3 regions of the Virgibacillus sp. L01 genome follow, and region 2 is predicted to be linked to each of the others. Evidence: riboswitches for the same ligand, from Rfam matches in the RefSeq annotation. Region 2 holds a riboswitch; each other region holds the start of a gene.
The links. A riboswitch is a leader RNA that binds a small molecule or an ion and turns the genes downstream of it on or off. The one in region 2 is predicted to bind cyclic di-GMP.
Positions count from the first base shown of each region.

Region 1: it holds a riboswitch for cyclic di-GMP, as region 2 does, so the genes downstream of both, ACTWQM_RS01005 (MotA/TolQ/ExbB proton channel family protein) here and ACTWQM_RS12820 (Spo0E family sporulation regulatory protein-aspartic acid phosphatase) in region 2, are expected to answer to the same signal.
Region 3: it holds a riboswitch for cyclic di-GMP, as region 2 does, so the genes downstream of both, ACTWQM_RS14825 (prepilin-type N-terminal cleavage/methylation domain-containing protein) here and ACTWQM_RS12820 (Spo0E family sporulation regulatory protein-aspartic acid phosphatase) in region 2, are expected to answer to the same signal.

Region 1 covers NZ_JBQQCP010000001.1:208,693-211,970, reverse strand. The annotation lists gene ACTWQM_RS01015 (short-chain fatty acid transporter) at 1-463, opposite strand, end outside; cyclic di-GMP riboswitch class I at 784-892, shown strand; gene ACTWQM_RS01010 (LuxR C-terminal-related transcriptional regulator) at 996-1,610, shown strand; cyclic di-GMP riboswitch class I at 1,648-1,732, shown strand; partial or broken gene ACTWQM_RS01005 (MotA/TolQ/ExbB proton channel family protein) at 1,824-2,505, shown strand; gene ACTWQM_RS01000 (flagellar motor protein MotB) at 2,524-2,712, shown strand; gene ACTWQM_RS00995 (OmpA family protein) at 2,752-3,228, shown strand.
Region 2 covers NZ_JBQQCP010000006.1:154,134-157,411, reverse strand. The annotation lists gene rlmH (23S rRNA (pseudouridine(1915)-N(3))-methyltransferase RlmH) at 1-157, opposite strand, end outside; gene ACTWQM_RS12825 (hypothetical protein) at 244-996, opposite strand; cyclic di-GMP riboswitch class I at 1,189-1,276, shown strand; gene ACTWQM_RS12820 (Spo0E family sporulation regulatory protein-aspartic acid phosphatase) at 1,309-1,479, shown strand; gene ACTWQM_RS12815 (lysophospholipid acyltransferase family protein) at 1,651-2,868, shown strand; gene ACTWQM_RS12810 (S-layer homology domain-containing protein) at 2,865-3,278, shown strand, end outside.
Region 3 covers NZ_JBQQCP010000008.1:71,544-74,821, reverse strand. The annotation lists gene pilM (type IV pilus biogenesis protein PilM) at 1-95, opposite strand, end outside; gene ACTWQM_RS14830 (prepilin peptidase) at 108-863, opposite strand; gene ACTWQM_RS14825 (prepilin-type N-terminal cleavage/methylation domain-containing protein) at 974-1,339, opposite strand; cyclic di-GMP riboswitch class II at 1,384-1,468, opposite strand; gene ACTWQM_RS14820 (type II secretion system F family protein) at 1,517-2,713, opposite strand; gene ACTWQM_RS14815 (type IV pilus twitching motility protein PilT) at 2,717-3,278, opposite strand, start outside.

The sequences.
Region 1 (3,278 bases), on a different contig from region 2:
CGGAAAAACCACCATGCCATAACAGGAATCCACTATATGCACTCGCCATTAGTAGACGATAGTCTACTGATGGAACACGTTTTGCCACGTGGATCGCCAGTAATGCCCCAACAACCAGACCGAAGCCATAGTTAATCAGACATGCAATAGCAGCAACAAATGTTACAAGTATGATTGCCTGACCAGGTGAATTTGCAAGTGTACTGATCTTTGCTAGCAATCGTTTGATAAGCGGCGTGTTTGCAAGTATGTAGCCAGTTATTACGATAAGCGACATCTGCATGGCAAAGGCCAGTAAGTTCCAGAAACCTTCTCCCCAATATTGCGTCATTTCAATGGCTGTACTGCCCGTGACACCCATCCCTAAAATGAAAACGATAAACGTTAAAATAATTGCAAAAAGAAATGCATCAGGTAAATATCGTTGAACCATTCGGTCGAAAAATGATGTTAATGCTTTCAATTAGATTTCCTCCTTTGTTTTTGTAAGCGCTTTTTAATGCGCCTTTTAAAACTATCAAAAGATTCATTGTTACGTCAATTGGCTTGTTTTAATTGTATGAAATGGAGAATAGATTATGAATCGTTGAATGCAATATAGTAGACTTACTGGAAACAAATAATCGCTATTTTTATTGGGAAAATTTGTATATTGAGTGACGATTTGATGACAAATACAAGTCAGCAATGTATTTTTTTTGAAAATGATGTAGAAATTAACTTGATTTTTATATTTTCATAAATTAGTATGTTTTTAGCACTACTACAAAATACCTATATTTTAAAAGGAAAAGGCAAACTATCCGAAAGGGTAAGACGCAAAACCTAGGGTCTAAAGTTTTAATGGGTATAATTACTCCTATTTCACTACTATGATCGCCTGGTTACCAGAATTTTGATTTTTTTGTTATGAAAAAATCCTGGCTATTCTACGTAGAGTAGTCTTTTTTTATGTGAAAAAAAGGTATTAATAAATTTGGAGAGGTTTAAGTTTAGTGAGTAGAATAACAATTATAAAAGAATCAAATTTACTGCGAGAAGGAATTATAAACGTATTACAAGATAAAATGCCTGAGCACAAATTCCTGGCCTATGACTCCAGAAAGAACGATCTACCAGATTTACTTATTATAGATGTGGATACGGACATAAATTTGCTTGAAATAATCAATTTTCACTCCAGCCATAATGTAAAAATAGCGATTTGGACTTCGGATGCAGATAGTGATTTTATAGCTGAATTGTTCAAAATGGGATTACATGGATATTTTTATAATGGAATGGATACAAGCGAATTGATTTTCGCGATTAAAAGTATGTTAAATGGTAGGCAATATATTCATCCGTTCTTATCACATATTCTTTTGGATGATTATAAAAGGATAGCCGGAAGAGAAACAATACGACCAAGTGGAATCTTAACAGAACGTGAGTGGGATATTTTGGAGCTAATTGTAAAAGGTAACAAAAACTGCATTATAGCAGAGAGCCTTTATATATCTGAAAAAACAGTGAAGAATCATGTCGGTTCAGTTCTGAGAAAGCTACACGTATCAGATAGGACAAACGCTGCACTAATGGCAGTTAAGAAAAAATGGTTTGTTTTATAACATTGACTAATGTTGGTTTAAATGCAATATAGAAAAATAACGAAAAAGGCAAACTATCTGAAAAGGTAGGACGCAAAGCTAAGGTCTAAGGTTACATAACTATGATCGACTTAGCTACCAACAAAGGTTTTATAATATGATCTTTAAATGGCAGTTCTATCTATTGGACTGTCTTTTTATTTGGTCTTTTAAAGTAAAATAATATTTTTTAAATTGATTATTTTATTAGGAACAGCTGCCTCTGTTTGTATAGCGTTCCCAATGAACACGCTTAAAAAAGTACCTGCTCTGTTTAAGATAATTTTCACAGACGAAAATCACAATGACATAGCGATGACAATTGAAAAATTTACTAATTGGGCTGAACAAACTCGAAAAGAAGGGTTGTTAATACTTGAAAGTGAAATAGATCAGGTAAACGATTCTTTCTTATCTTCGGGACTGCAATTAGCGATTGATGGACAATCTCCTGATTTTATTAAAGAAATTTTGTTTGAGAAAGTGTATGCGATGGAGGAAAGACATCAAAAAGGCATATCAATCTTTACACAAGCAGGTACATATGCCCCCACCTGTAATTGGATTGATTGCAGCTCTTGGAGATATGAATGATATGGAAGCACTTGGCCATGCCATTTCAGCTGCATTTATAGCGACATTACTTGGTATATTTACAGGTTACGTTTTGTGGCATCCGTTTGCTAACAAATTGAAAGAGAAATCTAAGGATGAAGTGTTTTCAAAAGAAATAATTATCGAAGGTGTGTTATCCCTTACTACAGGAGATTCACCACAAGTAATAAAGGATAAATTAAGTTCCTATCTATCCCAAAAGGAGTTGGAAAAGTTAGAGCAGGGGGAGAATATGCGGAAAACGAAAAAGAATAACAAATCTCATGTTGACGAATCATGGCTGCTCCCATATGCCGATTTATTAACGTTATTGGTAGCCTTATTCATTGTTCTGTTTGCGATGAGTAAAATAGATACGAAAAAATACGACCAGATTTCACAAGTTTTTCGAGAGGAATTTACAGGGGGGAAAGGGATTTTAGAGCAAAACCAAAGTCCAGTTGATAAACCATTAGAATCAAACAACTAAGGAAATGAGAAAGAAAAAGAGAGTGAACAGACTAACGAATTGAATAAATTTGAGAAGTTACAGCGAGATATTAATACATACATCAAGAAGAACAATCTATCCGAACTACTGGGGATTAAACTTACAGAAGAAGGTCTATTAATTACTATTGTAAATGATATTTCTTTTGATTCAGGTAGTGCAAAAGTTAAAGAAAGGGGGGAGAAAATTGCGAAAGAAGTGTCTAAGTTCCTATACATAGACCCACCTCACCAAATAATAATCAGCGGACATACAGATAATAGACCTATACATACTAGGAAGTTTGAATCTAATTGGGATCTAAGCTTCATGCGAGCAGTCCACTTTATGCGGTTAATACTCAAAAATGACAACCTAGATCCAAGGAAATTCAGTGCCAAAGGATTTGGTGAACACAGCCCTGTAGCACCAAATAATAGTGTTGAAAACCGGGCGAGAAATAGACGAGTGGAAGTTCTGATACTACCAAATCACGAAATAAAGCCTAAAAGTTAAAAGTAATTTAATATAATATTAACAATTTTCAATAAAAAGATTGACTTTAA
Region 2 (3,278 bases):
TCATTTCAGCGTCGCTCATGTTTTCAGGGGCTTTTTCATCGGCGACTTCGATGATTTGAACTTTTGCATATGTACTTAACCGCTTTAAGTATTCGTCAATGCCCTGCTTGAGGTATTTTTCCTTTAATTTTCCTACTGCGATAATCTTTATGTTCATTGAAATTCATTCCTTTATGGACTTCTTTTGTTTACATTGTATCAAAGAATGACGATACCGTATTACAGTATCGCCATTTCATTCAATTAATCAGACTTCCTCTCTTCTTCTCTTTGTTTCGTCATGAAAAGGGACAGTGGTTGTTCTGATCCAGTCATCAGTTTATAGACATATGTGGAAGTAAGATTATAACTGTTTTCAATACTTTCTGCTATATAGTTAGTTCGTTCGAAAAGAATGGATCGAAACTGATCAATTTGCCTTAACGTTTTCTCCATAAGGGCTTCTTGGTTTTCCAGTCGGTTTATTACTTGATCCTGGTTATCGTCTTGCGTGGAAATCCGCTCTGACATCTGCTTGTTAAGATCATACAGCTCACTCATGTGTGATGCGAGTGCCTGGCTTGAGCTTTCATATTTTCCTAGCTGGTCTACAATAGCCTGATTCGATTCGCCTAAGCGATTGACTTGTTCTGCAATCTCCTTATTTAATAGGCCACCGTTTTCTAAGATATCCTGCAGTTTTGCATTATTGCTATCTAACGTTTTCAACCATTGGACAGCCTGATTCTCGAAATTTTTATGCTGAAGGTTACTTTCTTTTAATACTTCCAGCTGTTTGCCAACCTCCTGCCATCTGCCTGCCTGTGTATTAGTTTGCTGGTGGTATAACGATTTTAAATCACGAAAGGAATTGGATAATGATTTATTCAGTTCTTTCTGTTCTTTTATCATCTCGGAGAAATAATCTACGCGAAAGTATCCCTGGTTCGGCTCCAGGATATCGCTGCCATTCATATAGACGTCTGGATGATCATTATTATTAATATATAATCCCATCTCTTGGTCACTTCCTTATTCATAGTATTGTATTATCCTATGCGTATTATGAAAAGACGGGACAATAATCCAGATTAAGCAAGCTTAAAATGTTCCGGCACTTTTTCATGAATTTTGCGTTAATTCACTATATATAGTATATTGTGGACAATATCTTTTATAGAATAAACTGTGTTAGTACCATCACATCATGTACGATAATGGCAAAATCATTGAAAGATGATGACGCAAAGCTATAGGGGCTAAGTTGGATTTTCCAATAAGTCAGCCAGCTTTCGAATACACTCCTTATTCCTGAAAGGGGGATGTGATTTGGATACTGAAGATGTTCTGAAGATTATTAACAATGATATTAAAATGCTTAAATCCTTGATGTATCAGGTTAAGGCGAATGGAAGTGATTTTACAGATCCATCATTAATACAAGTTAGTCAACTACTAGATGTGAAGCTCAACCAACGAAATCAACTTTTGTCGATTTAGACAAATGAACTCAATTAATCCTACCTTTATGTTTTTCTGGTACTAACACTGCCTTTCTATACTCCGTCCATTTGTGGGGTATAGCTTTTTTTGCATTTAAAGGAAAATACTCGATTATATGGTAAAATAGTAGCGTACTAATTTTATATTTTTATAGTTGGATGTGAAATGATGAGTATCGAAAATAAACCAAATATGCGGATCATAAATATGCTGTTATTTTTCATCCGTTTCTTTACCAGAAGACGTTCAAAAATAGTGATTGAACGCAATGACACCCTTCACATGAAACCGCCTTATATTATTTTATCTAACCACGTAAATAACTGGGATCCACTGATTCTAAATAGTTATGTAAATGAACCGATTTCTTTCATTGCTGCTGAACCTCTTTTTCGAAATCCTTTCTTAAAAAGAATATTAAACTATGTTGGTGCCATCCCAAAGATGAAATTCAAAAATGATACGAGCACGATTAGAGGTGTACTGAAGGCTAAGAAGCATAATAGGGTTATTGGTATTTTCCCAGAAGGAAACCGAAATTGGGACGGTGACACGGAGCCGCTTATTTACTCAACCGCTAAATTAGTTAAGCTGTTGGACATCCCTGTTATCATTACAACAATTCGCGGCGGGCATCTGACTCATCCAAGGTGGGCGGATCAACATCGCAAAGGCTTGATTTCTATCTCCTATAAAAAAGTATGGGATCAGGGAGCATTTACTAACGATTCACCTGACGTCATTAACCAGAAGCTAACCGAAGCGCTTTACCATAATGAAATGGAGTGGCAGTCTGAGATTGCAGGTGAATATCAGGGGAAAAATCTAGCAAACTACTTGGAACGCCTGTTGTTTGTTTGTCCACATTGTAGAATACCTGGACAGCTGCATTCGCACGATGACCTGTTTGAATGCCGAAGTTGTGATTATACCGTTCGTTACACATCCTTGGGAACATTTGAGCAAGTGACACCTCCCATCTATTATTCTACACCCCGTGATTGGAATAAATGGCAGCTTGAATTTTTGAAAGAGACTTTACTTGATCCGAATTGGCAGCAGAACTGGAATGAGGCAATGCAGGACCATGTTAAGCTGTTTTTATCTGAGGACAATAAACCATTCCGTCTTGTTTCTAAAGGAGATCTAGAGTGGAATAATACAACAATTACGTTTAATGGTGATAATGAGGAGCAACATGCATTTGCATTTCGGGATATGGAAGGGATTAATATTCAGTTTCATCATAAGCTGGACTTCTTTTATGAAAATCAATTTTATCGAATTGTATTTTATCAGCCCGACACCTCAGCGTACAAATGGCTAATGGCAATCAAAACCGCACAGGAATTGGAATCTAAACAATCAGATGAGGTGATATCATGAGTAACTCCTGGTCATTTGTACTCGATTTTGCTCTTTTATCTTTTTTAATTGTTATTGCCGCTGTATTAAAAGCTAGAATACCAGCCTTAAGGAAATTAATTGTACCAACGTCCATGATTGCTGGTTTCCTAGGGTTAATCGTTGGACCTGAACTACTAGGATGGATAAATTTTGATAAGGATTTACTTGGAAACCTGGTTTACCATTTAATGGCCATTGGCTTTATTGCTTTATCGTTAAAAGAACGGCAAGTGGAAAATAGTCCAGCTGTTATCAACTCAGGTCTCATGATCGTTTCAACATACCTCATCCAAGGGTTGGTCGGCTTTGGTTTATTCATGATACTTGTCCAAACATTATATCCAGACTTTTTCCCAGGTGTTGGACTATTGCTGCCACTCGGATTCGGT
Region 3 (3,278 bases), on a different contig from region 2:
ACTAAGCTTTTTATAGAAGAACTTTTATGATACGAATACCGTAAAACTCTATTTGTAATTACTATATTTACTCTACCATTATTAAAAATTCCCAAACTATCACCTGCTTACAAAAATAAATTAAAATACCAGTTTACTAATCTTTCACCGTAAAAATATGTAATTAGTGTTGCAACAACAATATATGGACCAAATGGAACGGGTTGCTTGCGGTCGATTACCTTTAAGATAAGCAGCAGCATTCCTATAATTGCACCAATCATACAGGAGAGGAAAAATGCCAGTAACACCTTATCAATTCCCAAAATAATGCCTAAGATACCGAACAGTTTCATATCTCCCGCGCCCATTCCACCACTACTAATAATTATAATTAATGCAAGGAGCGTAATTCCAATTATACCACCAAGAATGGATGACCACCACGGATCCAAAGGCTGTACGATACGGATGATGATGAGTAATGGCAGAAAGAAGAGAAGTACTCTGTTTGGGATTAACATATATGTTATGTCGGACACCAATATAATCATAAGCATCGAAACCAGAAGTAACGCCGTAATGATTTCTAGATTTATTCCTACTAATGAGTAGCTTAATGCAAATAAAATACCTGTAGACAATTCAATTACAGGGTATATAAACGAAATCTTTTTTTGGCAATGGCTACATTTAGCCCCTTGGATGACAAATGAAATAACCGGTATATTCTCATACCATGACAATTGATGGCTACAATTGGGGCAAATTGAACGGTCGTTTGCGAAGGGTATATTTTCTGGCAGGCGCAATCCAACTACATTAAAAAATGAGCCAAAAATTAGGCCAAGGAGGAAGAAAAATGTTATTAGTAAAATATCCATTCGTGTGGCTCCTTATTGTAAAGCTAGAAGAATATATATTGAAGAATACGCCCTGCAACTATTAGTGCAAGGCGTAGGTTATAATTAAAATCATTTTAAATTATGTTGTTTTAGTCAACACTTTCATCTCCACCATATTCAAATTTCCCATTTCCATCTTTAGTAACAGTACCAGAATATTTGGTATCTGTTCCTGGAACTGTAGGAACTTCATCTAGATACCCTTTTTTCTTTAGCTGGTTCAGAGTGATAGTATCATCCTTGCCATAGTTACCACTAACATCTGCTAACCTTGCAGCATTTTTGATCAGTTCTACATTTGCGTCATGAGCCTTTTTCTCAGATTCACCAATAACATTTCCTATCGTCGGTACTGCTATAGCAACAATAATCGCCAATATTGCAATAACTGCCAACAGTTCAACAAGGGTAAACCCCTTTTCTTTTTTCATCATCTTTTTCATGCGTTCTAGCATAAAAATCCCCGCCTCTCTTACTATATAAGATATAAAGTCTATTAAACTTAGCTGGCCGGTTGCACTACTTACTCCAAACTACCAAAATGCCCAAATTGCAGGTAATTTATCATCGCATCCTACTATATTCCTATGTACACTATAATACATTTTCAGACAAAAATCTACTAATTTTTTCTAGATATTTTCAAACAAAGAAAACATTGGAATAACAACTGCGGTAATGATGCTGCCTACGATTATTGTCAGTATAATAATCATAAGCGGCTCGATTAATGTTTTGATTCGATTCGACAATTGTTCTACTTCTTCTTCGTAAAATGCTGCAGCTTTTGAAAGCATATTGTCTAAAGTCCCGGTCTTCTCACCAATCTGGATCATTTGAACAACTAGTGCCGGAAATGCCCAATGTTCTTTCATAGGATTAGTAATCGATTCTCCTACTTCCATCGATTTCCTGGATTGCTCTAATACATCTCGAATCACACGATTTCCAACCACTTTTTCGGTGATTTCGACCGATTGTAGGATTGGTACAGAACTATTTACTAAAGTACTCAACGTTTGTGTCATCCGAACCAAGACACCTTTATGTGCAAGCACACCTAAAAAGGGAAACTTCATTTTTAGCTTATCGGCCCGGTAAACAAACGCATCATTCTTCAACAGGTACTTATAAATTGCAATACCTAATAATACTACAGCAATAAGCACCCACCAAAAGGCACTAACCCAACTGCTCAGACTCAAAATAAACTGGGTATACGCCGGAATCTCTTCACCAAAGGAATTAAACATTCCTACGAATTGTGGAACAATGAATACTAGCAAGAACATACTTAATAAAAGTGTGATAACCCCTACAACACCGGGATAAAGTAATGCTGAAACTACTTTTTGTTTATTACGATATTCTTTCTCGTAATAATCAGCCATCTGGTTTAATATGTCATCAAGTTTACCACTAGCCTCCCCGGCCCGGATCATGTTGACGAGTAGAGATGGAAAGACCTTCGGGTGACTTTCAACTGCTTTTGAAAGGGCCTGTCCCTGGTCAAGTTGTTTATCAATAGCAGTCAGTGCTTGCCTTAATGCATAATTGTCCGTTTGCCTTGACATCGTCTTCGTAGCTTCTGAAATCGATATACCAGCATGAATCAATGTTGCATATTGCCTTAGAAAAATAACAAAGTCCTTATTTTTAACTCTTCTATTAATAGATAATTCCTTATTCCACGATTTCGTCTCATCTATATCGATTACGATTATACTATCCTTTTCTAACCGTACTAGCGCATCTTTTTTTGAATCAGCCTCTATCCTTCCTTTTGTTTTGTGACCAGATGCATGTTTTCCACTATATTGATAGTTCATCCATTAAAAACCCCTTTCCTGCATAAAAGGAGCAGCCGATTCATAGGAAATTAGGTCTTCTTTTAGTAACCGTTTGAGATCCATTTCAAGCGTGTGCATGCCCTGTTCTTTTGATGTTTGCAGCACATTCTGAACTTGATGCAGTTTTTCATTACGGATTAAGTTCTTAACAGCAGGTGTATTAATCAGAACTTCTGTTGCCGCCCGCCTCCCCATATTATCTTTTGTAACTAGTAATCGCTGGGAGATAACAGCTTTTAAAATGGATGATAACTGGATGCGGATTTGTATTTGCTGTTCAGATGGAAATACATCAATAATTCGTTCGATTGTTGATACTGCATCTGTTGTATGGAGGGTACCTAATACTAAATGTCCCGTTTCCGCAGCGGTAATCGCTGTTGAGATAGTTTCTAAGTCACGCATTTCACCAACTAAAATGACATCAGGGTCCTGTCGCAGGCTTGCTCTAAGTCCATTAACAAAGCTATTTGTGTCAAAACCAATCTCACGTTGATCAATAACCGACTTGTTATGTGTATGCATATATTCAATCGGATCTTCT